Regions from separate parts of the Streptococcus sp. ELY_125 genome, predicted to be linked through region 2. Evidence: predicted binding sites of a transcription regulator. Region 2 holds the regulator's gene; the other holds the start of a gene.
The links. Region 2 encodes HrcA, which represses chaperone genes, less so after heat shock. Its sites were predicted from a motif close to TTAGCACTCNNNNNNNNNGAGTGCTAA; they were not measured.
Positions count from the first base shown of each region.

Region 1 (15,735 bases), on a different contig from region 2:
TTTTCTCACAACTTATCAATCGCTTTCGCTGCCGGTTCTGCGGTCAAAGCCTCCCTTTAACATACAGCTTGCTGGAAGTTAACTGTGCTCTGATTTTTTGGCTGGGCTGGCAGGGCGAATTGGATTGGTCGCAAATCTTTTTGGTCTTCACCAGTCTAACCCTAAGTCTCTACGACATTCGCAATCAAAGTTATCCCCTAATTATTGTGCTGTTAGCTGGTTTAATCTTACTATTTTTTTATCACGGAAATTTGCTTTTTGGCTTTTTTATATTAATGGGAATTATCTGCCAGTTAATTCCCTTGGGAATAGGTACCGGTGACTGTTACTATCTTGCTCTTTTAGCTATTAGTTTAGACTTACGAAACTTGCTTTGGATCATCCAGATGGGCAGTCTTTTAGCTATTTTTGCACTTCTTCTCCAAAAGAAAAAGGGACCTCTAGCATTTGTCCCCTTTCTTAGCCTGGCTTATATGGTGGAAATGGTCTTGATGGCAATATGGTCACCTTATTAGCATCAAAAGGAGTTTTAAATGGGCTTCTTGCCACTCATCTCTTTCATCCACTTGGGCAGCTCCCTGCTGATGGCGGTAGGGAGAACGACATAATTATCCTTAGAGAGATCATCTGCGATCGCTGAGTGAAGATAAACCGCAGTTGCAACAGTCTCAAATAGATTGTCTCTAAACTGAGCAGCAAGACCTGCAATCATGCCGGCTAAGGTATCTCCCATACCCCCAGTTGCCTGATAGGGACCGCCCACGCGCAATTCGCCTAGATGCCCCTTTTGATCAAAAATCTTGGTTTGGTGTGATTTTGCAACGAGAATAGTCGCTGGCGGAAATTGAGTAAGGGCCGCCTGTGTATTCTCCACTGTTTGCTCCGAAATACTGATACCAGACAAGCGTTCCCATTCCTTTTGATGAGGCGTTAGGATTAGCTTACCGATAGGCCAACTAATCGGACTTTGTTCGGCCAATAAATCGATCGCTGAACCATCTACTACTAATACCTGATTTGCGCGGGCAACAGCTTGAACAGCACTTAAGGCTGCTTTGCCTGCCTCACTATCACCCAGTCCTGGACCTATTAAAACAAGGTCTGCAGCTTGAATTTGTTGAGTCAATCGTTTTCTGTCTGTCACATTAAAAGCCATAGTTTCTGGTAAATGGGCATGTAAAGCAGAAATATTGGTCTGATCAGTTGCAACTGTGACTAAACCTGCTCCGCTCTTGACAGTTGCTAGGGCTGCCATTATGATAGCCCCGCCATAAGGGTAGAGGCCGCCGATAAGGAGGACACGGCCAAAAGTCCCCTTATGACTCTTAAGGGGACGGGGCTGTATTATTTTCCTTGCTAATATGTCATCAATAATCATAGTGTCACACTTCTTAGCGCTGCTTGATAAGTTTGTTCGAGAAGCATAGTAATGGTCATGGGACCAACACCCCCTGGAACGGGAGTAATGAGGCTAGCTAGCTCTACAACTTCGTCAAATTTCACATCACCGATGAGCTTACCATCGTCATCACGATTCATCCCGACATCAATAACTACTGCTCCTTCCTTGACAAAATCCTTGGTTACAAAATGGCCCTGACCTATAGCTACAATCAAAATATCTGCCTGTTTGCAAACATCCGCCAAATGACGGGTTCGCGAATGAGTAAGGGTTACTGTAGCATTTTTACCCAAGAGGAGCTGAGCCATAGGTTTACCAACAATATTAGAACGCCCGACGATGACTGCCGTCTTACCCTCTAGGTCTACTTCATACTCGCGCAGCATTTCCATGATACCAGCAGGTGTACAAGGCACCATCAACGGTCGACCTGACCATAAATGGCCTGTATTCATAGGGTGAAACCCGTCGACATCCTTGTGAGGGTCAATAGCTAAAATCACACGTTTATCATTGATATGATGGGGCAAGGGCAGCTGAACCAGAATCCCGTGATAAGCTGGATCTTGATTATATTTAGCGATTAACTCGAGCAACTCTTCCTCACTAGTGGCATCAGACAAACGAAGGGTTTCACTTCTAAATCCCGCTGCCAGAGCTGCCCGTTCTTTATTACGTACATAAACTTGACTAGCTGGATCATCCCCTACAAGAATCACAACTAGGCCTGGCACAAAGCCATGTTCCGACTTAAACTGAACAACTTTATCGGCTAACTCAGCTTGCTTTTTCTGAGCTAGGGCTCTACCATCAATTAATTTTCCTGACATTGTTCTCTCCCTACTATCAATAAGTACTTTTCTTTATTATACCAAAAAAGGCCTAGGTAAACTACGCCTTATTTCAGTACTCCTATCTTATTCAATTAAGATAAATGGTGATTAGTCTTAGCAACTTTATGCATCTCATCCTTGATCGGACAGGCACAATCACAATCACCACAGGAACCTTTTTGTTTGATATAGTGCCTAATACCGCCTAGCATTGCTAGGACAATTAAACTGGCAATGATAATTGTTGACATCTTAATACCTCCTCGATTATTGTTCTTGTGCCAACGGCAAAGATTCCAAGGTGATAACAGTCTCCTTGACTTGACGCGGTTTTCTTAGAATGAAGTAACTCATAAAAGCGAGAAACACAGCTGCTATGACTGTCCAGGAAGTCACCGCTTTTCCATATAGCAGAACCAAGCCAAACTGATACATAATTAGGCTGACCAAGTAGGCTAATCCTGTTTGAAAGCCTATAGCCAGTAGGGTCCATTTGAGATTGCCCATCTCCCGCTTGATAGCACCAATAGCGGCAAAGCAAGGAGCACACAGGAGATTAAAAGTTAAGAAAGAGTAGGCTGCCAATGCTGTGTAGTCTCCCCGTAAACTAGTCCACAGAGCGTGACTGGTCTCTGTAGCATTAGGATTGTGATAGAGAATTCCAAAGGTTGCGACAACCGTTTCTTTGGCCGCCAGTCCTGTGATCGCTGCAACAGTCGCCCGCCAGTTGCCAAAGCCCAACGGTGTAAAAATCCAAGCCAATAAGCGACCGAGGCCGGCCAAGATACTATTCTCAGTTTCGACTGCCTGAAGGGCAAAATTATAGGAAGACATAAACCAAATTAAGACTGTCAGGCTAAAAATAATGGTCCCAGCTCGTTTGACAAAGCTCTTTGCTTTTCCTAAAGCATAACGCAGAACAGCATTGACCTTGGGCAGGTGATAACTTGGCAACTCCATAATAAAGGGGCTGGTATAGCCTCCCAGAATACTGGTTTTTTTGAGAGCTATTCCCGATAGAATAATGGCCACCATCCCCATAAAGTAGGCACTCGGTGCAATCCAAGGATTGTGCGGGAAAAAGGCTCCAGCAATCAAAGCTATAATGGATAATTTAGCAGAACAGGGCATAAAGGTTGCTGTCATGATGGTAATACGACGATCCCGTTCATTTTCAATGGTTCGGCTCGCCATAATCCCCGGCACGCCACAGCCAGTCGAAATTAGCATAGGAATAAAAGATTTACCGGATAGTCCAAATCGTCTAAAAATGCGATCCATGACAAAGGCGATTCGACTCATATAACCAATGTCCTCTAAAATTCCTAAACAAACAAAGAGGACAAAAATTTGCGGTAAAAATCCTAAGACCGTTCCGATACCGGCAACAATGCCATCAATAATCAGCGACTGAAGCCAATCAGCCACTTTTAAATCTTGTAAGATAGCTGCCACAGCATCAGGGACATACTGACCAAAAAGGACATCATTGACCCAGTCAGTCCCCATGGTTCCTACCGTTTGGATAGATAGGTAATAAACCGAAAACATCACTGCAGCAAAAATCGGCAAGGCCAAAATTCGGTTGGTAATAACCTTATCAACTTTATCTGATAAAGAGAGCTTGAAATCATCCTTTTGACTCTGGGCCATCTGGCTAACTTTTTCAATAAAGGCATAGCGCTGATTGACGACCAGAGACTCAGAATCTTCGGTAAAGATTTCCTCTGTGATCCTGATAATTTCATCGATTTCTTTCCTTTGAAAAGGAGACAGATCAAGTTCATCTTGAACCAACTGATCACGTTCAAAAAGCTTTATGGCATAAAATCGGTTGGACATCTCCGGTACCGTCTGACCTAAAACGTCCACAATTTGAGCGAGAGCCGCTTCAAACTTGTCATCGTAAGTAGGGTATTGCACAGTTTCAACTGTGCTTTTGGTCGTTTGACAAGCTTTTTTAATAGCCTTATCCACGCCCGTATTCTTCAAGGCACTGGTCGCAATGACAGGGACTCCCAACTGGTAGGACAGTTTTTCCAGATCTATAGTTTTCTTCTGTCCCTTAAGAATATCACTCATATTAAGGGCAATAGTGACAGGAATACCAGTTTCAATCAATTGAGTCGTTAAATAAAGGTTGCGCTCCAAATTAGTCGCATCAACAACATCTAGAATAGCATCGGGCTGGTTGCTCAAGAGGTAATCACGCGCCACTTTCTCTTCTGGACTGTAAGGAGACATGGAATAAATTCCAGGCAAATCCTGAACAGCAACCTGCCGCAACTGTTTTACTTGGCCGCTCTTTCGCTCAACTGTTACCCCTGGCCAATTACCAACGCGCTGGCTAGTTCCTGTCAGTAGGTTGAAAAGGCTGGTTTTACCGCTATTAGGATTGCCAATTAAAGCTACTTCTATCATCATCTCACCGCCATTCTAATTTTTAATTCTAACGACACTGATCATTTGAGCTTCTGATTTTCTAAGAGTAAGTTCGTAACCCCGTACAGTAAGTTCGATAGGATCCCCCAGAGGAGCTACCTTTCGAAGATGAACTTTTGTATGCTTGGTTAACCCCATGTCCATCAAGCGCCGTTTGGCCTCATTAAGCGCAAAAATATTAGCAATATAAGCGGACTCACCAACCTGTAATTCTGATAAGGGCAAGATGCTGGTGTCCTCATGGACTTCAGCTACGTCAATGCAACTCAGAATTGAAGCATCAAAGGCTAGACGGTTAGCTTTTAAAAGTACAATAGCGCTGCTTTTAGTCCTAGAGATCAGTTCCAACTGAGTACCAACCTTGAGTCCCAAATTAGATAGGTGACGTAAACTATCCTTAGGCAAGTCAATACTGATGATTTGGTAAGGAATATTAAGTTTAGCTTCTTGCAAAATCACAGTTTTGTTCTCCTTTTATTAAGCTATGGCAGAAGCTTATTATCTAAGCGCTCCGCAGATAACAAAGACCAAGTACTAGGGTTAATAGGCTCCCCTCTTGCTAACACCATTTGGTTAGTTAAATCAACTAACCAAATATCGTGTCGCAAAACCGCTCTACTTATCCAGTAGCTGATCAGAAGTTGGAAATTAAGCTCGCAAAGCAAGGCATCAATGAAAGACCCAAAGGAAAGCAAGGTAACCAGAATCTCTAATTGCTCAGTAATCATTTCTTCCTTTCCCATTATCGCAGCTTTCTAATTTTTAGACAACGGCTTCACAGAGTCTTTGGAGTGCTTTAATAACCAATATAAATACTAGTTTTATTTGTCCTTATTATAGCACAGAAAAGCTGTAAATTCGCCTGTTTTCAATAGATTAGAATGGTTATAATAGGGTGCTCTTAACAGTTCTTATTCCAGATTTAAACTGTAAAATACTTTTCAACTATAAATTGAGCATAATACGTTTTTTCCATTGATAATGAATCCTCAGAAAAAGAAGTCACAATCAAAATATGATAAGAAAACTTGCCTAGCATCGACCAGCTGTGTAACTAATACAATTAAAAAAAGCCAAGATAAAAATTCTCAGCCTCTTTATACAAACGCGTTATAAGAACTTGCCTTTTTTCTGTTTATCCCAGCGGTAAAATAGAAAGACGAGGGAAATTGATTCCTTCTCTATTCTCCTACTTACTAAACTCTCATAAGACTTTACCTAAGAAGTCCTTGGTCCGCTCTTCCTTTGTTTGATCAAAAACCTGCTGCGGACTCCCTTCTTCTACGATGACACCGCCATCCATAAAGATAACACGATCTGCGACTTCTTTGGCAAATCCCATTTCGTGGGTGACGATAACCATGGTCATACCGGACTTAGCCAAGTCTTGGATAACAGCGAGCACTTCCCCAACCATTTCGGGATCGAGAGCTGATGTGGGTTCATCAAAGAGGAGAACATCTGGATCCATGGCTAAACCGCGTGCAATTGCAATCCGCTGCTGCTGACCTCCTGATAACGATGTTGGATTGGCTTTGGCCTTATCTTTCAGTCCAACCTTGTCCAGTAATTCATAGGCTTTTTCTTCTGCCTGAGGTCGAGACTGTCCTTTGATTTTCGTTGGTGCTAAAGTAATATTTTCCAGTACATTCATATTAGGAAAGAGGTTAAATTGTTGGAACACCATTCCCATTTTCTCACGCATCTTGAAAACGTCGTTCCTTTTATCTGTAATATCAACACCTTCAAAGCTGATCGTTCCTTTAGTCGGCACTTCCAGCAGGTTCATGGCACGCAGGAAAGTAGATTTCCCTGATCCCGACGGACCGATGATGGCAACAACTTCTCCTTTTTTAATTTCTAAATCTATTCCTTTGAGAACTTCGTTATTGCCAAAATATTTATGCAGATTTTTAATACTAATCAATGTATCTGTCATTATTTTTGTCCTTTCCCAAGACGGTTTTCAAGTGACTTTTGTCCAGCTGTCAAAATAGTTGTCAGCACCAAATAGTAGAAAGCAGCGAACAAGAGGGGTTCCAGTGGAATATAGGTTGTCGCTAAGACCGTTTGGGCGCCGTTCCACAATTCCATGATACCAATAGTCTGCAAGAGTGAACTGTCTTTAATAATGGTGATAAATTCATTTCCCAAGGCAGGCAGGATATTTTTAAAAGCCTGAGGCAACACCACGTAACGCATTGCCTTGGCTGGCTTAATTCCCAGCGAATAAGCCGCTTCGGTCTGACCTTTAGGAACTGCTTCAATCCCAGCACGAACGATTTCTGAAATATAGGCACCGCTATTTAAAGACAGAATAATAATACCTGGAATCAAGCGGGAAAAGTCTAACTCAACCGTACCAAAACCAATTGACGGTGCATTTTTAAAGTCCATCCAAAGAAAGGCAATCATGATTTGAACAACCATAGGTGTTCCACGAAAGACCCAGACATAAAAGCTAACCAGCCAGTTCAGTAACTTGATGTGCGAGCGTTTGGCAAGGGCCACCAGAACACCCAAGATGGTTCCAAATAAAACGACACAGATAGAAATCATGATGGTGACAATCACGCCATAGTTAAAGTAACCCCAATATTTGGGTAAAAACGAAAAATCAAAATTCACAGATTTACTCCTATTATACGGCTTTGAGCCATTCTTAAAGGCCAGCTAGATATGTTTTAAATTTTAGCTGCTTATCAATAATTTTATAACCAATTCTATCATAAAATGAATAATAATACAATATCTGTTTATAAAATTAGTTCTCCCTATTAAAAAGGAATTAAAGATTATTCGGACTATCGAAAGCCTATATTGGCTAGTAGAGTGAGAGATTCACAGCAAAACTAGGATTAGGGATCAGTAAAGTTGACTCCATTTTACTCCCTTAATAGTCCAGCAGACTTAATAAAATAGGGAACTAAAAACCGAAACGCGGAGCTTCCAACTGATCACTGCACAGAGCTATTATAAGAGATTATAGGTGCCGAAAAATTTTATCCTGGACACACAGGCCCCTGCTTTTGGATTTGAACAGCAGGCAAGGCTAGTTTAAAGACCCAATTTGTAAAATTAAGCTAGACAGAAAAAAGCCATTTATGTTAGGCTCAGATAAACACCACATTTGTCTGAGAGGAACTACCATAAATGACCTACACCCATCTTACCACAAACGAACTCGTAATGATAGAGGCTTACTACCAAGAAAACAAGAAAGTTGGTGATATTGCAAAATCTCTAGGGAGATCTAAGCAAACCATTTACAAGGTCATCCACTTTCTAAAAGAAGGTTACTCAGCCTATGAATACTATGACCAGTACAAAACGAATAAAAAGCGCTGTGGCCGTCGACAAACACAATTATCAAAGCCTGAGAAAAAGCTCATTGATGATCATCTGAAACGGGATTGGAGCTTAGATGTCATCAAGGGCGTTTACGCTGATGTTATTGCTTGTTCGATGCGGACTCTCTATCGTTTAGCTGACCGAGGGATCTTTGACAAACAAGAGCTCCCTTGGAAGGGAAAACGCAAACCCAATGGGAAAAAAGAAACACGAGGGAAGCAAGCTTTTCGTAGAGACATCCGTGAAAGGTCGACAGTTTATCCAGACTTTGACACTGAGTTTGGTCATCTTGAGGGTGATACCATCGTTGGTAAGAATCACAAGAGTGCGGTGATTACATTAGTTGAGAAACAATCCAAAGCTATTATCACGCTTCAAACCGCAGGAAGAAAGGCTAGTGATATTGAATGCTCAATCAATCGCTGGCTCTCCCGATTTCCCAAACATCTGTTCAAGTCCATCACATTTGACTGTGGAAAAGAATTTTCTAACTGGAAATCCATTTCAAATCAACATGATATTGATATCTTCTTTGCGAATCCTGGTTGTCCTGGGCAACGAGGCCTTAATGAGCATTCTAACGGTCTGTTAAGAAGACACGGACTACCTAAGCAGATGGATTTTAAAGGTGTTTCACAAAACACCTTATCAGCTATAGCTGATAAGAGAAATAGAATTCCTAGAAAATCTTTAAATTATCAAACCCCTTATCATGTTTTTCTGAGTCAGGTGAAACTGTCCAACTTAATTTGACAATTTAAGAGATAAGAAAAAGACCTCCGAGGTGTTAGATTTTAAATCCAACTCCTGAAGATCAATTCAATTATCTTTTTAATTTCTATTTTGTTTTTAATTAGTAGAGCAGATCATAGATTTCCATAGCAATCAAGTCAATGCTGTCAAAGGTGTAGGTTTCACGCGCCTTAATATCACGCAATGTGAAAACAGGGCCATTTTCGGGGTCGTTAGCAAAAGAAACTTCTGCAACAACGAGGCCGTCACGTTCAAAATTCCTCTTTAAGTTGCCTCCATCTGTCGTCATCAAATTCAGACGATCAATAATTCTCACCAAATGTGATTCCATGTAGATTCTCCTTAACTAAGATACAAATCCGCAAAATATCGTATGAATTTCAGGAACTCTTGCATCATAATGTTTTTAACTATCCCTATTTTACCATAAAGTAAAAGATTGAGATAGATGAAAAGCCGGAAATCACTGTGATTTTTACATTATTAATTCTCTTGGTAGGATTGGTAAAGAATTGCTTTGATAGCATGCATACGATTTTCCGCCTCTTGGAAGATAACCGAGCTGTACTTTTGGAAGACTTCATCGGTAATCTCTAATTCACTATAGCCGTACTGCTCGTAAATGCTATAACCAATATCGGTATTGGTATCGTGGAAAGCTGGCAAGCAGTGCATAACAATCAGATCAGGATTATCAGCCAAATCAAGCAGCTCTTTGTTGACCTGATAAGGCAGGAGCAAGTCAATTCTGTCCTTAAAATCGACTTCTTCTCCCATAGACACCCAGACATCCGTATAAATCATATCGACCCCTTTTACGTCTGTCACATCATCCGTCACTTTTAATACAGCACCTGTATTGTGCAGGTGTGCTAAATCAATGATAGCCTTACTAGGCTGTAAGTCTTTGGGGGCAATAATGGTACAGTTGACACCGAGAATGGCTGATGTTACCAGAAGGGAATTAGCCATATTATTGCGGCCATCTCCTAGGTAGGCGATACTCAAACCATCAAGGCTGCCAAAGTGCTCCGTCAGAGTCAAAAAGTCCGCTATCATCTGGGTAGGATGCCAGGTGTCTGTCAAACCGTTCCAAACTGGAACGTTGGCATAGACGGCTAAGGTCTCAATATCTTCCTGCCTGAATCCGCGATATTCGATGCCATCGAACATAGAACCGAGAACTCTGGCTGTATCAATAATTGATTCTTTTTTACCCAGCTGGATTTCACCAGCACCTAGATAGGTAATGTTCATTCCCAAATCTTGTCCTGCCACTGTAAAGGCTGAACGTGTTCTAGTAGAAGTCTTTTCAAAAATGAGAGCAATATTTTGTCCTTCTAGATAGTTATGAGGAACCTTATCCTTTTTGAGCTGCTTAAACTTAGCAGACTGGGTAATTAAATCTAGCAGTTCCTGTTTTGTGAAGTCTATTTCTTTTAAAAATGATTTTGCCATGGTTACCCCTTTTGTATTTTTATACAATAATTCTATAATATTTTGCGTTTTTGTCAAGAATAAACTGTATTTTATTCATTTTTATAAAATTAGCACTCTCACTCTTCCTCTGCTAAAATTATAATCTTTTTACTTGATTTCTAAGTCATGAGTGTTATAATAACATCATAGAATTTGACCTTTATTGACTATAAGGCCAAATCAGTCAGATTGGAGGTAATCCTATGTTATGTCAAAATTGTCAACTTAACGATGCTAGCATACATCTATACACAAATGTCAACGGGCAGCAAAAGCAGATTGATCTCTGCCAGAACTGCTACCAGATTATGAAAGCCGATCCAGAAAATATTCTCAATAGTAACCCCACTAACCAATCCATGGATTCTTTCTTTGATGATTTCTTTGGTGATTTAAACAATTTTCGCGCCTTTAACCAAGAACTGCCTAACGCTCCTCAAACAGAAGCTGGTAGATCAGGCGGCAATGGAAATGGCAACAACAGTGGAGGCGGCAACAACCGCAGACGCCGTCCGCAGCCCCAAGCACCTCAGCAACCTCAAGGAATCTTGGAGGAATTTGGTATCAACGTCACAGACATTGCCCGTCGCGGTGATATTGATCCTGTTATTGGGCGCGACCAAGAGATCGTGCGAGTAATTGAAATCCTCAACCGTCGGACAAAAAACAATCCGGTTTTGATCGGGGAACCCGGTGTAGGTAAGACTGCTGTCGTCGAGGGCTTAGCTCAAAAAATTGTCGATGGCAATGTTCCTCAGAAACTACAAAACAAACAGGTTATCCGTTTGGATGTTGTCAGTCTAGTACAAGGAACAGGTATCCGAGGGCAATTTGAAGAACGCATGCAAAAGTTGATGGAAGAAATCCGTCAGCGCCAAGATGTGATTCTCTTTATTGATGAAATCCATGAAATTGTTGGGGCTGGAGGAACAACCGATGGCAGTATGGATGCAGGCAATATCCTGAAACCGGCTCTTGCCCGCGGTGATCTGCAACTAGTCGGAGCTACCACGCTCAATGAATATCGAATCATTGAGAAAGATGCTGCACTTGAACGACGGATGCAGCCAGTTAAGGTTGACGAACCGTCTGTTGAAGAGACCATTACGATTTTACGCGGTATTCAGCCTAAATATCAGGATTATCATCATGTTAAGTACACAGATGACGCTATTGAAGCGGCTGCCGTTCTTTCTAACCGCTACATCCAAGATCGCTTCTTGCCTGATAAGGCTATTGACCTTTTGGATGAGGCCGGCTCCAAGATGAATTTAACACTCAACTTTGTCGATCCTAAGGATATCGACAAGCGTTTAGTTGAGGCGGAAAATCTCAAGGCACAGGCTACACGTGAAGAAGACTTTGAAAAAGCAGCCTATTTCCGCGATCAAATTGCTAAATATAAAGAAATGCAGGCTCAGCAATTATCGGATCAAGATATTCCGGTTATCACTGAAAAGCATATCGAAGCAATTGTGGAAGAAAAGACCAATATTCCTGTCGGTGATTTGAAAGAAAAAGAGCAATCTCAGTTGGTCAACCTAGCAGATGATTTGAAATCTCATGTTATCGGTCAAGATGCTGCTGTTGATAAGATTACCAAAGCCATTCGCCGTAACCGTGTCGGTCTGGGAGCTCCGAATCGTCCTATTGGTAGTTTCCTTTTTGTCGGCCCAACCGGCGTTGGTAAGACTGAGCTGTCCAAACAGTTGGCGATTGAACTCTTTGGTTCTGCCGACAGTATGATCCGTTTCGACATGTCTGAATATATGGAAAAACATGCCGTAGCTAAGCTAGTTGGAGCTCCTCCAGGATACGTTGGCTACGAAGAAGCTGGTCAATTAACTGAACAAGTTCGCCGCAATCCTTATTCGCTTATCCTTTTAGACGAAGTCGAAAAAGCTCACCCAGATGTCATGCATATGTTCTTGCAGGTGCTGGATGATGGTCGTCTGACAGACGGTCAAGGCCGTACAGTCAGCTTCAAAGATACTATTATCATCATGACTTCAAATGCTGGTACTGGTAAAGTGGAAGCTTCAGTCGGGTTTGGAGCGGCTCGTGAGGGTCGTACTAATTCCGTTCTGGGAGAGTTGGGTAACTTCTTTAGTCCAGAATTTATGAACCGTTTCGATGGTATCGTTGAATTCCAAGCCCTCAGTAAGGAAAACTTACTGACGATTGTTGATTTGATGCTGGAAGATGTTAATAATCGTCTAGCTACCAATGGACTCCATCTTGATGTCACAGCTAAGGTTAAAGAAAAATTAGTTGATCTTGGCTATGATCCTAAGATGGGGGCGAGACCTTTGCGTCGTACCATTCAGGAGCATATTGAAGATGCGATTACCGATTTTTATCTCGATAATCCAAATGAAAAGCATTTCAAGGCTGTCATGACTTCTAATGGTAAAATCACTATCAAGGGGGCTAAGAAGGATGAAGATTCCCCCCTTAAGGAAGAAGCTTCCCTTGCAGAATAAATCATTGTAAAACTTAAACGGTCTGAAATGTTTTCAGGCCGTTTTCTTGGTATAATCAGTATAAACTAATTAGAGACGAGGCAATAGAATGACTAACCCTACTTATGGAGAAAAAATTACTGGTAAAGACTACGTTAGCCGTTACGGTGTCTATGCTGTCATACCTAATCCAAACCAGACAAAAATTATCTTGGTGCAAGCTCCTAACGGCGCTTGGTTTTTACCGGGGGGTGAAATTGAAGAGGGTGAAGACCATCTTCAGGCTCTCAGCCGTGAATTGATTGAAGAGCTAGGCTTTACAGCTCGGTTCGGAACTTATTACGGCCAGGCTGATGAATACTTCTATTCCAGTCATCGAGACACTTATTTTTATAATCCGGCCTACATCTATGAAGTTACAGACTTTGTAGATACAGGCAAACCCTTAGAAGATTTTAATAATCTAGCTTGGTTTTCAATTGATGAAGCAGTCAGTAAGCTTAAGCGAGGAAGCCATAAATGGGGGGTTGAGCAGTGGAAAAGGGTTTATAAAAAATAATCAAGCACCGCCATTTTAATAAAATCGTGCTATAATGGTAATATGCAAATCCCTTAAGGAGGATAGTCATGAGACTTATCAATACTACAAGTAGCCATCCTGATCTTGTTCGCAACCAGCTGCGCAATACTGACGCTAAGTTAGTTGAGGTGTATTCGGCCGGCAACAGTGATGTTATTTTTTCTAAAGCACCTGGTCATTATGAGCTCTTGATTTCAAATCGTCATCGTGCTATTAAAGATGAAGAAATTGAGAAGATCCGTGAGTTCTTCTTCAAGCGCAAAATTAATCCGGATATCGTTATTCCCGATCAAATCAAATCGAGTCATACAGAAAAGTTGATTGAAATCTCAATTCCCACTACTATATAAGCATATGCCCTCAGCTCTTATGAGAACTGAGGGTTTTTCTACTAAATAAAAAATCTTGAGATGATAGATCTCAAGATTTTAATGTTTATAAACCAAAATAGTTATTTTGCTTTCACTTCAAAACCTTGGGCGACAGCTTCTGGGAAATTGTTTTCGACAATTTCTGCACAGTGGTCACAAATGGTTACGCCATAAGAGCGCTCCTTAGTGGTTTTATCTGTACGGCGACAACGATCACACACATCACCTGCAGCGTGTTCAACACTGAAGGCCACACCATCAAAGCTGACAGCATCAGCTGGTGCTGCTTGGTCAGTCACTGTTAATTGTGAAACAATTAGAAGCTGAGCGATATCGCTTTGAAGGTCCTCAAGAAGACTCTTTGTTTCTCCGTCAGCATAGATTGTCAAGTGAGCTTCCAGAGACTTACCAATGATTTTCTCATTACGAGCTTCTTCCAAGGCCTTTTGCGCCTGGGTACGGAAGATCATGAAGGCTTCCCACGTATCAAGAATGCGTTCCTGATCAGCAAAGGTTTGCGCTTCCGGCATATCAGTCAATTGAACAAACTCCTCTACTTCTTGGTCCAGATAGGACCAAATTTCTTCAGACGTATGAGGAAGAATAGGCGTCAATAGCTTGGTGATTTTTACTAAAATATCATAGAAGACAGTTTGCATCTGGCGGCGAACCTTGCTATCGGCCGCCTCAATGTAAACCACATCTTTAGCAAAATCAAGATAGAAGGCGGATAAATCAACTGTCAAGAAATTATTAACTGCCTTATAAACAGCCATAAAATCGTATTGATTGTAAGCCTCTCGTATAGTTGCAACCAAATTGTTGAACTTGATAGTCATATATTGATCAACCGGGCGAAGTTCCTCATAAGCAAGCGTATCCTCTTTTTTAAAGTCAGATGTATTCGCCACCAAGAAGCGAAGTGTATTGCGAATCTTACGATAGCTTTCGGAGGCCTGCTTCAAAATATCCATAGAAATACGAACATCATTGCTGGTATCTACAGTTGTTACCCAGAGGCGTAGGATTTCAGCGCCGAATTGCTTTTCAACATCACTCGGAAGGATAGTGTTACCAAGTGATTTAGACATCTTTTCACCTTTACCATCAAGTACGAACCCTTGTGATAAGATAGCTTTGTAAGGCGCATGGCCGTTAACCGCAACTGAGGTAATCAAGGATGAATTGAACCAACCACGATACTGGTCAGATCCTTCCAAATAAAGATCAGCTGGATAACCGAGACCTTCACGCTGGTTCATGACGCCATTCCAAGAGGATCCAGAGTCGAACCAGACATCCATGATATCCGTTTCTTTGGTAAATTCACCATTTGGTGAACCTGGGTGGGTATAGCTTTCTGGCAAAAGAGCTTTAGCAGACCACTCCCACCAGATGACTGAACCATATTCAGCAAAGAGGTCAGCCACATGATCTGTCACATCCTTAGTCATGATAGCTGTACCATCTTCTGCATAGAAGATTGGGAGGGGAACACCCCAAGCGCGCTGACGCGAAATAACCCAATCACCACGGTCGCGGATCATATTGTAGAGGCGCGTTTTCCCCCATGATGGATTAAATTCCGTTTTTTCAATCTCATCAAGAATTTCTTGACGGAATTTAGAAACAGAAGCAAACCATTGGGGAACAGCCCGCCAGATGATCGGCTTCTTAGTCCGCCAGTCAAATGGATAGGAGTGAGTGATCTCTTCTTGTGCAAGAAGAAGATCACCTAACTTTTCAAGGACAGTTGGCAGGACCTTGTCATAGAATTGACCTTGGAAGTCATCCCCTGCTTCTTGCGTCATGATACCGCGACTATCAACTGTTACAGAAACTTCGAGTCCATATTTAATACCGACATTATAGTCATCTTCACCAAAGCCAGGAGCCGTGTGGACAATTCCTGTACCGGAATCCAGTGTAACGTGGTCTCCAACCATGACAAGTTCTTCAACATGGCTATCCCACGGATGGGCGGTTTTGATATATTCCAATTCTGAACCATCGTGACGCTCAATGACTTCATAAGCTTCCCAGCCAAATTTGTCCGCCAAAC
Region 1 is NZ_JBZFUM010000002.1:24,951-40,685, forward strand. It holds gene AC4HAL_RS01055 (prepilin peptidase) at 1-515, shown strand, start outside; gene AC4HAL_RS01060 (NAD(P)H-hydrate dehydratase) at 530-1,378, opposite strand; gene AC4HAL_RS01065 (bifunctional methylenetetrahydrofolate dehydrogenase/methenyltetrahydrofolate cyclohydrolase) at 1,375-2,232, opposite strand; gene AC4HAL_RS01070 (FeoB-associated Cys-rich membrane protein) at 2,328-2,486, opposite strand; gene feoB (ferrous iron transport protein B) at 2,503-4,656, opposite strand; gene AC4HAL_RS01080 (ferrous iron transport protein A) at 4,672-5,136, opposite strand; gene AC4HAL_RS01085 (hypothetical protein) at 5,160-5,420, opposite strand; gene AC4HAL_RS01090 (amino acid ABC transporter ATP-binding protein) at 5,882-6,616, opposite strand; gene AC4HAL_RS01095 (amino acid ABC transporter permease) at 6,616-7,305, opposite strand; gene AC4HAL_RS01100 (IS30 family transposase) at 7,831-8,781, shown strand; gene AC4HAL_RS01105 (DUF1797 family protein) at 8,882-9,112, opposite strand; gene argF (ornithine carbamoyltransferase) at 9,265-10,239, opposite strand; gene AC4HAL_RS01115 (ATP-dependent Clp protease ATP-binding subunit) at 10,464-12,743, shown strand; gene AC4HAL_RS01120 (NUDIX hydrolase) at 12,832-13,281, shown strand; gene AC4HAL_RS01125 (DUF1827 family protein) at 13,350-13,652, shown strand; gene ileS (isoleucine--tRNA ligase) at 13,754-15,735, opposite strand, start outside.
Region 1: the regulator HrcA is predicted to act here: its motif matches at 10,329-10,355, upstream of AC4HAL_RS01115 (ATP-dependent Clp protease ATP-binding subunit).

Region 2 (15,735 bases):
CATCGCACGCCTTAAAGAAATCAAACGTATGGAAGAAGAAGGAACTTTTGAAGTTCTTCCTAAGAAAGAAGTTGCCCTTCTTAACAAACAACGTGCCCGTCTTGAAAAATTCTTGGGTGGTATCGAAGATATGCCACGCATCCCAGATGTGATGTACGTTGTTGATCCACATAAAGAACAAATCGCTGTTAAAGAAGCTAAGAAACTTGGTATTCCAGTTGTGGCTATGGTTGATACCAACACAGATCCAGATGACATCGATGTTATTATCCCAGCCAATGATGATGCTATCCGCGCCGTCAAGTTGATCACTTCTAAGATGGCAGATGCTATCATCGAAGGAAACCAAGGTGAAGACAGCTCTGTTGAAGAAGAACTGGCAGCTAGCGAAAATGCTGCAGATTCAATGGAAGAAATCGTTGAAGTAGTTGAAGGCGACAACGAATAAACTTTAGGAAATGAAAAAGCCTTAAGGGCAGGGCTCAGCCCTCGCTCTTTTATATTAAGATATAAGCTCGTAAAGCGACTGAGAATTTAGGAAAGTACATGTTTTTGTGTGTTTGAGCACAAGGTGACTTATCTCAAATATTGGGCTTTCAAAACGTGCTTGATTTTAAGACACTAAACCGTCAGCGATACGATATAAATAGTGAGGGCAACGAGATGCATGGGCATTTAAGAAAGCTTCATCTTTTACACAGTGTCGTGGATGAGTTCAATTATTATTCATATATTATTTGGAGGATGAATCATGGCAGAAATTACTGCAAAGCTTGTTAAAGAATTGCGTGAAAAATCTGGTGCTGGCGTCATGGACGCTAAGAAAGCACTTGTAGAAACTGATGGCGATATCGAAAAGGCGGTCGAGTTGCTGCGCGAAAAAGGTATGGCTAAGGCTGCTAAAAAAGCAGACCGCGTTGCCGCTGAAGGCTTGACAGGTGTTTACGTTGCTGGTAATGTAGCTGCAGTTGTTGAAGTTAACGCTGAAACAGACTTTGTTGCGAAAAATGCTCAATTTGTTGACCTTGTTAATGAAACGGCTAAAGTGATTGCTGAAAGCAAACCAGTTAACAACGAAGAAGCTCTTGCACTGGTAATGCCTTCAGGTGACACACTTGAAGCTGCCTATGTAAACGCTACAGCAACTATCGGTGAAAAAATCTCATTCCGCCGTTTCCAAGTATTGGAAAAAGCAGATAATCAAGTCTTTGGCGCTTATCAACACAATGGTGGCCGCATCGGTGTTATCTCCGTAGTTGAAGGTGGCGATGAGGCTTTGGCTAAGCAAGTCTCTATGCATATTGCAGCCATGAGTCCTAAAGTGCTCTCTTACAAGGAATTGGATGAGCAATTCATCAAGGGCGAATTGGCTCAGATGAACCACAAAATCGATCAAGATAACGAAAGCCGTGCTATGGTTAACAAGCCAGCTCTTCCGCACTTGAAATACGGCTCTAAGGGTCAATTGACAGATGATGTGCTTGCTCAAGCAGAAGCGGACATCAAAGCTGAATTGCAAGCTGAAGGCAAACCAGAAAAAATCTGGGATAAAATCATCCCAGGTAAAATGGACCGCTTCATGTTGGACAATACTAAAGTTGACCAGGAATACACATTACTTGCCCAAGTGTACATCATGGATGACAGCAAGACGGTTGAAGCCTATCTTGACTCAGTAAATGCCAAAGTTACCGAATTTGCGCGCTTTGAAGTTGGTGAAGGTATCGAAAAAGCTTCTAATGACTTTGAAAACGAAGTTGCTGCAACAATGGCTGCTGCCCTTAATAATTAAGGTATTAAGCCTTTTACGCTCAAAGCAAAATAGGGATGTAGAGGCAAACTTTGGGAAGCTTTCCCCCTTTTGCAAGTATTGCAGGCTGCTTTTATTCTAAGAATACTGGGTTCATAGAAGCAACTAAGATTTTAAGAAGGTAGCCTTGCGCACAAGGAGGCTTATCTAGATACCGAGTTTGGAGCGTATTCAATTTAGCACAGAGAGTGGGGCTCAATCAGTAAATCGTGGTAAAATCACGATTTTGATTTTCCTCGCTCTCTTATTTTATGGTTCAAACCTCTGCCACTTTCTTGTTTTTAGGTGGCAGGTCTTGGCAGTCTATCCCCACTGCCAAACTCCACTGGACTGTTTAAGGAGTCGTCTAAAAATAGGACTGCACCTCAAGATAAGGATCGCCAATCAGCAGTGGTTCATTGGGTGTTAAAGCACCTAATGAACTGTGCAGGAGTAAGACTTCTTGGCTATGCCAAGAAGTCTTACTCCCAACCACTGCGTCGATCTGGTAAATCTAGGATAATGCTAACGGGTCTGGACTTTTGTCCCAGACTCTTTTTTATTCCAAAAAGTTCGGGAATTAAGCCTTTAGCCCCGAATATTCGTAGAAAAAAGCTTATTTATATGATAAAATACTAACAATATTAAACGAAGAGGTGTTTAACATGAAAGCGATTATTACCGTTGTTGGGAAAGATACCCAAGGAATTGTGGCTGGCGTTTCAACTAAAATAGCTGATTTAGGTCTTAACATTGATGATATTACTCAAACTATTTTAGATGAGTATTTTATGATGATGGCCATAGTTTCTTCAGAAGAGAAGAAGGACTTTGCTATTTTGCGCTCTGAGTTGGAAGCGCTGGGAGAGAGGCTGCAGGTTAAGATTAATATTCAAAGCTCTGCTATTTTTGATGCCATGCACAATTTATAAGGGGGTAAGGAAATGGATATTAAGCAGGTCACAGAAACCATAGCCATGATTGAAGAGCAGAATTTTGATGTTCGTACCATTACCATGGGTATCTCTCTTCTTGATTGCATTGATTCAGATATCAGTAGAGCTGCTGAAAAAGTCTACCAAAAAATTGTTGATAAGGCGAGCAGGTTGGTTGAAGTTGGGGATGAAATTTCAGCTGAATTGGGGATTCCAATTGTCAACAAACGTATCTCTGTAACACCTATTTCCATCATTGGCGCAGCGACGGATGCAGACAGTTATGTTCCTTTAGCTAAGGCGCTGGATCGCGCAGCTAAAAATATTGGTATTAATTTTATCGGCGGTTTTTCAGCATTGGTGCAAAAGGGCTATCAAAAGGGAGATGAAATTCTCATCAATTCTATTCCCCAAGCTTTGGCTGAGACTGACTTTGTCTGTTCATCTGTCAATATCGGATCAACCAAGTCTGGTATCAATATGACTGCAGTACGTGATATGGGGCGCATTATCAAGGAGACTTCGGCAGCTTCTGAGATGGGTCCTGCTAAGCTGGTTGTTTTTGCGAATGCTGTTGAGGACAATCCTTTCATGGCAGGTGCTTTTCACGGCGTAGGAGAAGCCGATGTTGTCATTAATGTTGGTGTCTCAGGACCAGGGGTGGTTAAGCGTGCTTTGGAAAAAGTTCGCGGTCAAAGCTTTGACGTTGTCGCTGAAACGGTTAAAAAAACAGCTTTCAAAATTACTCGAATTGGCCAATTAGTAGGTAGTTTGGCGTCGGAGCGCTTGGGTGTTAAGTTTGGTATTGTTGATCTGTCGCTTGCTCCGACTCCGGCAGTCGGCGATTCAGTTGCTCGAGTTCTTGAAGAAATGGGGCTGGAGACAGTCGGCACTCATGGTACAACGGCAGCGCTGGCTCTGCTTAATGACCAAGTCAAAAAGGGCGGTGTTATGGCCTGCAACCAAGTTGGCGGTCTATCCGGTGCCTTTATCCCTGTGTCGGAGGATGAAGGGATGATTGCAGCAGTGCAAAGCGGTTCTCTGAATCTGGAAAAATTAGAAGCAATGACAGCGATTTGTTCGGTTGGTTTAGACATGATTGCTATTCCCGAGGAGACCCCAGCAGAGACTATTGCGGCCATGATTGCTGATGAGGCAGCTATCGGCGTGATCAATCAGAAGACAACAGCGGTGCGCATTATTCCTAAAGGAAAAGAAGGCGATATGATCGAATTCGGCGGTCTGTTGGGTGCAGCCCCAGTTATGTCTGTCAACAAGAAATCATCTGCAGATTTTATTGCGAGAGGTGGTCAGATTCCTGCCCCTATTCATAGTTTTAAAAATTAATTATTGGACACCTATTTTTTGATAGGTGTTTTAATTGGCTTAAATTTGGTATAATAATAAAAAACTCGGGAGAAGGTCTTATTATGGCAAAAACACGACTATTTATTGCCCGTCACGGGAAAACCATGTTTAATACAATTGGTCGGGCGCAGGGGTGGTCAGATACACCCTTGACGAAAGATGGAGAAAAAGGAATCAAGGAGTTGGGTCTTGGCTTGAAAGCGGCCGGTTTGCATTTTGCTGCGGCTTACTCTAGCGACAGTGGCCGGACTCTACAGACGATGGAAATTATCCTGAGTGAACTGGGGCAAGAGACGATTCCTTATAAGCGGGATAAGCGGATTCGTGAGTGGTGCTTTGGTAGTTTGGACGGAGGGTATGATGCTGAACTCTTTAACGGTGTTATGCCACGGGTTTTTGATAAGCCTGTTGAAGAGCTGACATATAAGGATATGGCTGATGCTATTTTAGCCGTTGATACAGCAGGCTGGGCTGAGCCTTGGGATGTGCTGAGGGAACGGATCCTTTCGGGATTTACCGATATTGCTAAGGAAGTTGAGAGTCAAGGGGGTGGTGATGCTATCGTAGTTAGCCACGGTATGACTATCGGCACACTGATGGGATTGCTGGATTCAACTTTACCGCGCAGTCTAGCTCTAGATAATGGCAGTGTTTGTCAGCTGACTTATGAAGAAGGTCGATTTCATATTGATGCTATCGGTGATATGTCTTATCGCCAAAAAGGCAGAGAATTGTTAGAAAAGGAAGTGTATGAAAAGTCGTAATCGCAATCTCTTGGTAGCTTTTATCGCTGCCCTGCTAATTATTTTTGGTGTTGCCTATGTTCGTGATAAACAAGAATCTCACCAGTCTCAAGTCAATTCGTCTTCTCATCAATCTGCTATGAAAGAGTCTAAAGCAACTGCAGAATTACCAAATGTTTCAGCAGACGATTGGCAGCTGATTCTTGTCAATCGGGATAATCTTACAGAAGAACTTAATCCTGAATTGACTTCAGTGGATAATATAGAGGTGGATTCTCGAATTGCTGATAATGTTAGAGATTTTTTAGAGGCGGCCCAACAAATTGATAGCAGTGAGCATTTGATTTCAGGCTATCGCAGTGTCGCCTATCAGGAGGAGCTCTTTAGTTCTTATGTTAAACAAGAAATGTCCAGTGATCCTAGTTTGAGCGAGGATGAGGCCAAGGAAAAGGTCAAGACCTATTCGCAGCCGGCAGGTGCTAGTGAACATCAGACAGGTTTAGCTATTGATATGAGTACCGTTGACAATCTTAACGAAAGCGATCCAACTGTTGTTTCTCAAATTAAGAAGTTGGCCCCCCGATATGGTTTTGTGTTACGCTTTGAAAAGGGCAAAAGTGACTCAACAGGCGTAGACTATGAAGACTGGCATTTCCGCTATGTCGGTAAGGCCTCGGCCAAATATATGACGGAGCATGATCTAAGCTTGGAAGAGTACCTTGCAGTGCTCAAGAAGAAATAAGTAAGGAGGTATATTTATGAGAACTAGGCTAAAATTTCGGCCTTTTATAATTGTTTTTGGCTTTGTTTTAGCCCTTATCCTTTTGCCCTTGCTTTTTAACATGAGAACTAAGGCTGCCAACACTAAGGTGGTATCTCACTATAGTCAGGAAGCTTTTATCAAGGAGGTTGCTCCAACTGCTCAAAAACTATCCAAAGCGTATGGAGTCAAAGCTTCTATTATCATTGCCCAGATGGCTCAGTCGTCTGACTATGGCTCTAATTTACTAGCGGTGCGTTATCACAACTATACAGGTATGTTAGCACAATCAGGACAGGCAAGGATTGTTTTAACGACTCAGTCTTACGAATCGGGTCAATGGCGGACAGTTAAGCAGCCTTACGCCATTTATACGGACTGGCAGAGTAGCCTTTCGGCTTATATGGAGGCATTGAGTTCTGGACTGTGGGGGACCCAGCTTTATACAACAGTAGCAACAGCTGAGGAATACACGACTGCTGTTCAAGCCTTGCAAAAAGCTGGCGTTAGTCCCGATCCTCATTATGCGGATAAACTCACTGCTATTATTCAGAAGCATCAGCTAACAAAGTATGATAAATGAGGTGGATGGAAGGTTTCTAAACCTATTGCCCAAATTGCAGTAGAAATAAGTCTTTTAGCACTCTTTTTGAAAGAGTGCTAATTTTTTGAGTTTTTCCCTTGACATCAATTTTTAGAGCAGTATAATAGAAACATAAGTTAGCACTCGTGTCATAAGAGTGCTAAATCTGACAGGAGGTGTCGGGGATGATTACACAGCGTCAAAATGATATTTTGTCCGTCATTATTGAATTGTTTACACAGACTCATGAACCTGTCGGATCAAAGCTTTTACAGAACTACATTGCTTCTAGCAGTGCTACGATTCGTAATGATATGGCTGCTTTAGAAAAAATTGGTTTATTGGAAAAAGCTCATACATCAAGTGGTCGCTTGCCCAGTCGTCAAGGTTTTCAATACTATGTCAATCATTTGTTAAATCTTGAGCGTGTTGATGAAGCGGATGTTTATGAGGTCGTCAAGGCTTTTGACTTTGAATTTTTTAAATTAGAGGATTTGTTACAAAAGGCTAGTGATATTTTGGCAAAGCTGACTGGCTGTACTGCTGTTGCTCTGGATGTTGAACCTAGCAATCAGCGCTTGAGCGCTTTTGATATTGTAAAGCTCAGTCACCACGATGCTCTAGCTGTCATGACTTTTGATGATTCCAATACTGTTACAAGTCAGTTTGCTATTCCCAAGAATTTTCTTGATGAGGATTTAGCCACTTTAAGCAATCTGGTATGTGAACGCTTTTTAGGGCAAACAGTGATGGAAATTCATTATCGGATTCGAACTGAGATCCCGCAGATTGTCCAACGCTATTTCAAGGTAACAGATAATGTCTTGGAATTATTTGAACATATCTTTAAGGAAATGTTTGTAGAAAAACTGTTCTTATCTGGTAAAGAGAATCTCCTCAGATATGCTGATGTTAAAACCTATCGCTTGTTTGATAATAATCAAGAGTTGGCTCTGGATATTAGAAAACAATTTCAAGATGAGCAGCCTTATGTTATTCGATTGGCTGAAGAAAATCAACAAGGGCTTAAGTCTTTGACTCAGTTATCCTACAAATTTTTAATCCCTTATCGTGGATTCGGTAGCTTGAGTCTTATGGGGCCTGTTACTGTAGATTATCAGCGGACTTTGGGACTTCTTAGCATTGTTAGTCGGGTTTTAACGATGAAGTTAGCGGATTTTTATCGCTATCTTAGCAGTAATCATTACGAGGTAAATTAAATAGGAGGCATTATGTCAGAAGATATTAAAAAAGAAAACGAAGAGGCTGCTGAAGAGACAGTGACAACGGTTTCTGAAGATGAAGAAAATCAGCAGGAGGCGACTGTAGTCGATAATGATGAAGAGGCTCCTGAAAAATCAGAACTTGAAGAAGCTCTTGCGAAGGCAGATGATTTTGAAAATAAATATCTGCGGGCTCACGCGGAGATGCAAAATATTCAGCGACGCGCCAATGAAGAGCGCCAGCAGCTGCAAAAGTATCGTTCACAGGATCTAGCTAAGGCGATTTTGCCTAGTTTGGATAATTTGGAGCGTGCTTTAGCGGTTGAGGGCTTGAGCGATGATGTGAAAAAAGGCTTGGAAATGGTACAAGAAAGCCTGATCCAAGCTCTCAAAGAAGAAGGCGTGGAAGAAGTAACAGTCGAAAGCTTTGATCACAATTTTCACATGGCAGTGCAGACCTTACCAGCTGACGATGAGCACCCAGCAGACAGTATTGCAGAAATCTTCCAAAAAGGCTACAAACTGCACGATCGGCTGCTTCGGCCAGCTATGGTGGTGGTGTATAACTAGTCAATAATGATGGGCATTAAAACGCCTCATCATTATACGGCAACCGCTATGGCGGATTGCCTAGACTCCTTACTAGCTCGATAGCAAAATGGTATCGATTTTACTATCAAACTAGTAACAGACTGACTTGTCCGAAATGACAGAAAACTAGTAAATAACGAACAAGAATAATAATTTAAATTTTGAAAGGAATTGAACGTTAATAGCAGTCGCTGGACTGTTTCAATGTTCTTGGTATCTTGTATTATGTCTAAAATTATTGGTATTGACTTAGGAACAACAAACTCAGCAGTTGCCGTTCTTGAAGGCACTGAAAGTAAAATTATCGCTAACCCAGAAGGTAACCGTACAACTCCTTCGGTTGTTTCATTTAAAAATGGGGAAATCATTGTCGGTGATGCCGCTAAGCGTCAAGCAGTAACAAACCCAGATACGGTTATTTCCATTAAGTCTAAAATGGGAACCTCTGAAAAAGTTTCTGCCAATGATAAAGAATATACTCCTCAAGAAATTTCAGCTATGATTCTGCAATACATCAAGGGATATGCTGAAGATTATCTTGGTGAAAAAGTTGAAAAGGCTGTCATCACTGTTCCGGCCTACTTCAATGATGCGCAACGTCAAGCAACTAAAGATGCTGGTAAAATCGCTGGTCTTGAAGTCGAACGGATCGTCAACGAACCAACTGCAGCAGCCCTTGCTTATGGTCTTGATAAACAAGATAAAGATGAAAAAATCTTAGTGTTTGACCTTGGTGGCGGTACCTTTGATGTCTCTATCCTTGAGTTAGGCGATGGTGTCTTCGATGTATTGGCTACTGCTGGTGATAATAAACTAGGTGGTGACGATTTCGACCAAAAGATTATTGACTACTTGGTTGATGAATTCAAGAAAGAAAATGGCATTGACCTGTCAACTGACAAGATGGCTCTGCAACGTTTGAAAGATGCTGCCGAAAAAGCTAAGAAGGACTTGTCGGGTGTCACCCAAACACAAATCAGCCTGCCTTTCATCACTGCGGGTGATGCTGGACCGCTCCACTTGGAAGTCTCATTAACACGTGCTAAATTTGATGATTTGACTCGCGATCTTGTTGACCGCACCAAGACCCCTGTTCGCCAAGCTTTGTCTGATGCTGATTTGAGCCTGTCAGAAATTGATGAAGTCATCTTAGTTGGTGGTTCAACGCGTATCCCTGCTGTTGTTGAAGCAGTTAAGGCTGAAACTGGTAAAGAACCAAACAAATCTGTAAACCCTGATGAAGTCGTAGCCATGGGTGCTGCTATTCAAGGTGGTGTCATCACTGGTGATGTCAAAGACGTCGTGCTTCTTGATGTGACCCCACTGTCACTTGGTATCGAAACTATGGGCGGTGTCTTCACGAAGTTGATTGACCGCAACACAACTATCCCAACTTCTAAGTCACAAGTCTTTTCAACCGCAGCCGATAACCAACCAGCTGTTGATATCCATGTTCTCCAAGGGGAACGCCCAATGGCAGCTGATAACAAGACACTTGGACGTTTCCAATTGACCGATATTCCAGCTGCTCCTCGTGGTGTACCACAAATCGAAGTAACCTTTGATATTGACAAGAACGGTATTGTATCGGTTAAAGCCAAAGACCTTGGTACGCAAAAAGAACAGCACATTGTTATCAAGTCAAATGACGGTCTTTCTGAAGAAGAAATCGATCGCATGATGAAAGATGCGGAGGCCAATGCTGACGCTGATGCTAAGCGTAAAGAAGAAGTTGATCTCAAGAATGAAGTTGACCAAGCGATCTTTGCAACAGAAAAGACCATTAAAGAAACTGAAGGCAAAGGCTTCGATAGCGAACGTGACGCAGCCCAATCAGCTCTTGATGAATTAAAAGCCGCTCAGGAATCAGGCAATCTTGACGACATGAAGTCTAAACTTGAAGCTCTCAATGAAAAAGCTCAAGCTCTTGCGGTAAAACTTTACGAACAAGCTGCTGCTGAGCAGCAGGCAGCTGGCGGAGCAGAAGGTGCGCAAGCAACTGACTCAGCTGACAATAACGGTAATGGTGGCGATGATGTTGTAGATGGGGAGTTCACGGAGAAATAACCCACCAAAACTGACGACTATACTAAAGAGCTCATCAGTTAACAGTTGTCGCTATAGCGAATAACCTAGGTGTCTTACTAACTCGTCAGTAAAATATTATCGATTTTGCATCCTCGTGTCGCAAAAACGCCCCACCCAGTGGGCAATTTATCCTACGAGCCAAAAAATGATGAGCTGGTGGCAAGACCTGTGAACTGTTCTACCCTGAGCGTGGAAATTCGAAAGCGAGATAGTAACTCTACTATAAAACCAACTGCAGAGGTTGCAACTCAGCCTCTGTTTTTGAGAATAAGGCAAAAATCGATCAGCAGAGTTGTGATTTCGTCGTCTCACCTCTATAAGAGTGATGAGGGCAGGTCACAAACATGCTGTAAACTGCTTCCATTAGCTACTTTGACTAATTATTTCTTTGCAATTTTGATAGCGATTTTATCAATTTTCGGTAAGGATTTTCCAAGCTTAAACAGAAAGAAATACAGGTGTTCTCAACTGAACGCGGACTAAGGACTGTGCCAAAAAGATAAGCTTTATCTAGATGCAAGGAATCATCGGACAGTTTTCTATTTTTTAAGTCTCTTAGGAGTTTGTCCACAGAAAAAAACTTTATAGAAAGGAATTGAACCCGCCCTAAAAATTTGTGTGAAAAGATAAATCGTCTAGAAAATCAGGATTTTCTGTTTTCTCATAGTACATCAATAGAAAGGAATACAAGTTCGTTTATTCGAACACAGGCTAAAAACCTAGTGAAAAAGATAAACTTCCTAGTGTGTTTGACACACTGCGTCAGTTTCCTATTTTCATACGGTTTTCTTAACGCCTTTTGTATCATAAATTATGAACAATCAAGAATATTATGACCGTCTGGGGGTGTCCAAGGATGCCTCGCAAGATGAAATCAAAAAAGCCTATCGTAAGATGTCTAAGAAATACCACCCAGACATCAACAAAGAGCCTGGGGCTGAGCAAAAATACAAGGATATTCAAGAGGCTTACGAAACCTTGGGAGACGAGCAAAAACGTGCTGCTTATGATCAGTATGGACCAGACGGTGCCAATGCAGGATTCGGTGGCGGTTTTGGCGGTTTCGATAGCGCAGGATTCGGTGGTTTCGAAGATATCTTTTCCAGTTTCTTTGGTGGAGGTACTAGCCGCAATCCCAATGCGCCACGTCAAGGTGATGATTTGCAATATCGCTTGAACTTGAAATTTGAAGAGGCGGTTTTTGGGGCTGAAAAAGATGTTACCTATAATCGGGAAGCTGAGTGTCACACCTGTCATGGTTCTGGGGCCAAGCCTGGAACGAGTCCAGTGACCTGCAGTCGATGTCACGGTCAAGGTGTGATCAATGTAGATACTCAAACGCCCCTTGGTATGATGCGCCGCCAGGTGACTTGTGATGTCTGCCATGGTACTGGTAAGGAAATTAAGGATCCATGTACGACTTGTCAAGGTAGTGGTCATGAAAAGAAATCACATAAGGTTTCTGTTAAGGTGCCAGCAGGTGTTGAAACTGGTCAACAGATCCGTTTGCAAGGTCAAGGGGAAGCAGGGTTTAACGGCGGTCCTTACGGTGATCTCTTCGTTATTATTAATGTCTTACCAAGCAAGAAATTTGAACGTGATGGTTCAACTATCTACTATACCTTGAATATCAGTTTTGCCCAAGCTGCTCTTGGAGATACTGTTGAGGTACCGACAGTCCATGGTGATGTTGAAATGACGATTCCTGAAGGTACTCAAACGGGTAAAACTTTCCGTCTCAAGGGTAAAGGAGCTCCTCGTCTGCGCGGGGGCAGTCAGGGGGATCAGCATGTAACGATTAATGTTGTCACTCCTACTAAGCTTAATGAGGCACAAAAAGAGGCCCTGATGGCTTTTGCAGCAGCCAGCGGCGAAAGCAGTATTCAACCTAAGAAAAAAGGATTCTTTGATAAGGTTAAAGACGCCTTTGATGCTGAATAGATTTATAATCAAAGGGCAGATATTTAGAACAAGGTCATTAAGTTATCAAAATCAAAAGAAACTATTCCCGAATGTAGCTGTTCCTACATAAAATGGAATAGTTTTTTTATAGGTTCAATCTGTCCGGGGACAGATTGACTCTTTTTCTCTGGGCGAGACTGATTAATCATGCTAAAATAAGGCTATGGTAAGATACAAGGCGATTATCTCTTATGATGGCACCCTGTTTGCGGGCTTTCAGAGGCAGACTAAGGAACGGTCAGTTCAAGAAGAGTTAGAAAAAACTTTGCAGCGACTAAACAGTGGTTTTCCTGTAAAGGTACATGGAGCTGGACGAACGGATAGTGGCGTTCATGCCTATGGGCAAGTCATTCATTTTGATTTACCTCAGGTTCGTGATGAAGAAAAGCTGAGGTTTGGGTTGGATACTCAGTTACCTGAAGATATTGATGTGGTTAGTGTTGAGCAAGTGACTGATGATTTTCATGCTCGCTATCATAAGCATAGTAAGACGTATGAGTTTCTTGTTGACATTGGCCGTCCTAAAAATCCTATGATGCGGGCCTATGCAACGCACTATCCTTATCCTATCGATTTGGCTGCTATGCAGGAAGCTATCAAAGATTTAGTGGGCACCCATGATTTTACTGGCTTTACAGCTTCAGGGAGCTCGGTGACTAATAAGGTGAGAACGATTACAAGGGCAGAGGTGACGGTTGATGCCAAGACTGGCTTTTTAGTTTTTACTTTTACTGGTAATGGCTTCCTCTATAAGCAGGTGCGCAATATGGTAGGAACTCTCTTGAAAATTGGCAATGGGCGTATGCCTGTAAATCAGGTTAGGACAGTATTAGAAACGAAGAATCGTAATTTGGCTGGGCCAACAGCTGCTGGCAACGGCCTTTATCTGAAGGAGATTATCTATGATGACTAATGTTTTGGCTATTTCGGGAAACGACGTATTTAGCGGGGGTGGTCTTTACGCAGACCTCAATACATATACAGCTAATGGCCTGCGTGGTTTTGTGGCAGTAACGTGTTTGACAGCTATGACAGAAAAAGGCTTTGAGGTATTTGCGACAGATGGACAGGTCTTTAAAGCACAGTTGGATAGCCTGAAGCCTGTTGCCTTTGGAGCTATTAAACTGGGATTATTGCCAAATACTGCCATTGCCACCCAAGCACTGAAATTTATAGAAGACCACAAGGGAATACCAATCGTTTTAGACCCTGTTTTGGTCTGTAAGGAAAAACACGATGTCGCAGTCAGTGCACTGCGTGATGAATTATTAAAATTTTTCCCTAATATCACTATAGTGACTCCGAATTTATCAGAAGCCGAGTTGCTTGCCCAGCAGGAAATCAAGACACTGGAAGATATGAAATCTGCAGCTAAGACTCTTCATCAACTTGGTGCTCCAACAGTTGTTATTAAAGGGGGCAGTCGCTTGGATTCTGAGAGAGCTGTAGATCTTTTCTACGATGGGGAAGATTTTAGAGTTTTGGATTACCCTGTGCTTGACAAAAACAATGTCGGAGCAGGGTGCACCTTCGCGTCTAGTATTGCTAGCCAATTGGTTCTTGGCAAGGAGATTTTCGAGGCAGTAAGGATAGCTAAGGGCTTCGTTTATCAAGGTATTCAACATTCTGATCAGTATGGAGTGGTACAGAATTATGAGGCAAATTAGACTACACCAATTAACACTTCTAGCTTTGCTAGCGGCACTTAGTACGGTATTAGGTTTTATTCATATTCCATCTCCAACTGGTTTTTTGACCTTGCTGGATGCAGGAGTTTTCTTTACCGCCTTTTATATGGGTAGTCGCGGCGGAGCAGCCGTCGGGGGGATATCTGCTTTTCTTTTAGATCTATTGTTGGGCTACCCCCAGTATATGTTGTTTAGTTTGCTAGCCCACGGCTTGCAGGGACTCCTTGCTGGTTTACAAGGAAAATATCGCTTTGTTGGAGTGCTATTGGCCTCTATAACTATGGTCGGTGTTTATGTTTTAGCTGCTTTGATACTTGGTTATGGCTGGGGAGCGGCTGTCGCCGGGATATGGGGGAATTCTTTTCAGACGATACTTGGTGCGGTGATAGGCTTTATAGCTTTTAAGCTGTTTTCAAATTTATTTCCTAAGAAATGAGGATATGATGGATTTAGACCTACTGAAAAAACAAACAGAAGGAATTATTGTAGATATATTGGAACGCTCTGCGATTAAACCGGGACAGATTTTTGTCCTAGGCTTATCTTCCAGTGAGGTAGCTGGTGGTCGTATTGGCCAAAACTCCAGCTTAGAAATTGGTGAAGTCGTTGTACAGACTGTCTTAAATGAGACGCAAAAGCGTGATGTCTATTTAGCTGTTCAGGGCTGTGAGCATCTCAATCGAGCTCTAGTCGTAGAAGAGTCTGTTGCAGAGGAAAAGCAGCTGGAGGTGGTTAATGTGCTTCCCAGTCTTCATGCTGGCGGCAGTGGCCAGCTAGCTGCATTTAAATTTATGGAGCACCCTGTTGAGGTTGAAGAGCTTGTTGCGCATGCAGGTCTAGATATTGGTGATACCTTTATTGGCATGCATGTTAAACGTGTTCAAGTTCCTCTGATTCCCATTCAAAGGGAACTCGGAGGAGCTCATGTAACAGCCCTTGCTAGCCGCCCAAAACTCATCGGAGGCGACCGGGCTCTGCATGAAAAAGATTCTATTCGAAAAGCCTAAAAGCTGATAATGTGGTAGTTGTTTGCTGTCATAAAAAGAGCTGGACTTAAGCTCAGCTCTTTGATGTTGGTGGAATGATGTGGGCACTGGGTGTGGGGAGTGTCATGCCATCTTTCAATAATGCCTCCTGATAAAGACGGAAAAATTTGGAGTAGATACGGAACTGTTGCCCATTTTGCACAAAAATATCTACTCGAAAAACGAATTGCCCATTGATAGCTGTTCGGGGACCTAAGATATTAGGGACTCCTACAATTTCTGGATTGCTAGGAACCTCTTGGCTATTAACCTCCTTGATGATCTGAGTCACCCGATCAAGATTCGTGGTGGCATAGATAGGAATGTCAACTTGAGCCCGCATATCTCCGCGAGATTGGTTGCTGACCAGCAAAATTTGCCGATTTGGAATGAAATGCAGTGTTCCGTCAAAATCTCGAATTTCTGTCGTACGAATCCCCACGCTGGACACTGTTCCTGAAACAGAGTCCACCGTTACGGAATCTCCAACATCAAATTGCCGCTCAATAAGGATGAAAAAACCATTGACGAGATCAGACAGAAAACCTTGTGCTCCTAAACCGATAGCCAAACCTGCAATCCCTGCTCCGGCAATTAGACTAGAGACAGGTAGGCCTAGGATAGCTAAGATCCAGTAGATAAGCATGAAATAGAGCAGGTAACTCATAATGTTGTGGAAGAGCTTTATCAAGGTTTTACGCCTTCCTTCGGTTTGCCCCAACAGACGGGGAGAACGTTCAAAGAATTTTTTAAAGGCCCAGTCTGCAATACGTTTACCGATAATAAAGACGAAAATCAGCAAAGCGAGTGATATAACTTTGGACAGCAGTGTGACTGCCATATCTTCCAAATGGAGTGATTCCCAGTATTTGTTTAAGATATTCATAGAGAAATCCTTTCTGCCTATTAGTCTAACAAATTTTTGCGGAAGTAGCAGTTTTTAGTTGATAAGCGGGGAATTTCGCATAAAAAAACTTTTA
Region 2 is NZ_JBZFUM010000017.1:4,795-20,529, reverse strand. It holds gene rpsB (30S ribosomal protein S2) at 1-448, shown strand, start outside; gene tsf (translation elongation factor Ts) at 752-1,792, shown strand; gene AC4HAL_RS07630 (ACT domain-containing protein) at 2,455-2,721, shown strand; gene AC4HAL_RS07625 (PFL family protein) at 2,734-4,071, shown strand; gene AC4HAL_RS07620 (histidine phosphatase family protein) at 4,155-4,856, shown strand; gene AC4HAL_RS07615 (M15 family metallopeptidase) at 4,843-5,577, shown strand; gene AC4HAL_RS07610 (glycoside hydrolase family 73 protein) at 5,594-6,178, shown strand; gene hrcA (heat-inducible transcriptional repressor HrcA) at 6,364-7,398, shown strand; gene grpE (nucleotide exchange factor GrpE) at 7,411-7,971, shown strand; gene dnaK (molecular chaperone DnaK) at 8,218-10,059, shown strand; gene dnaJ (molecular chaperone DnaJ) at 10,894-12,021, shown strand; gene truA (tRNA pseudouridine(38-40) synthase TruA) at 12,206-12,955, shown strand; gene AC4HAL_RS07580 (bifunctional hydroxymethylpyrimidine kinase/phosphomethylpyrimidine kinase) at 12,948-13,709, shown strand; gene AC4HAL_RS07575 (ECF transporter S component) at 13,696-14,166, shown strand; gene AC4HAL_RS07570 (TIGR01440 family protein) at 14,174-14,737, shown strand; gene AC4HAL_RS07565 (mechanosensitive ion channel family protein) at 14,790-15,641, opposite strand.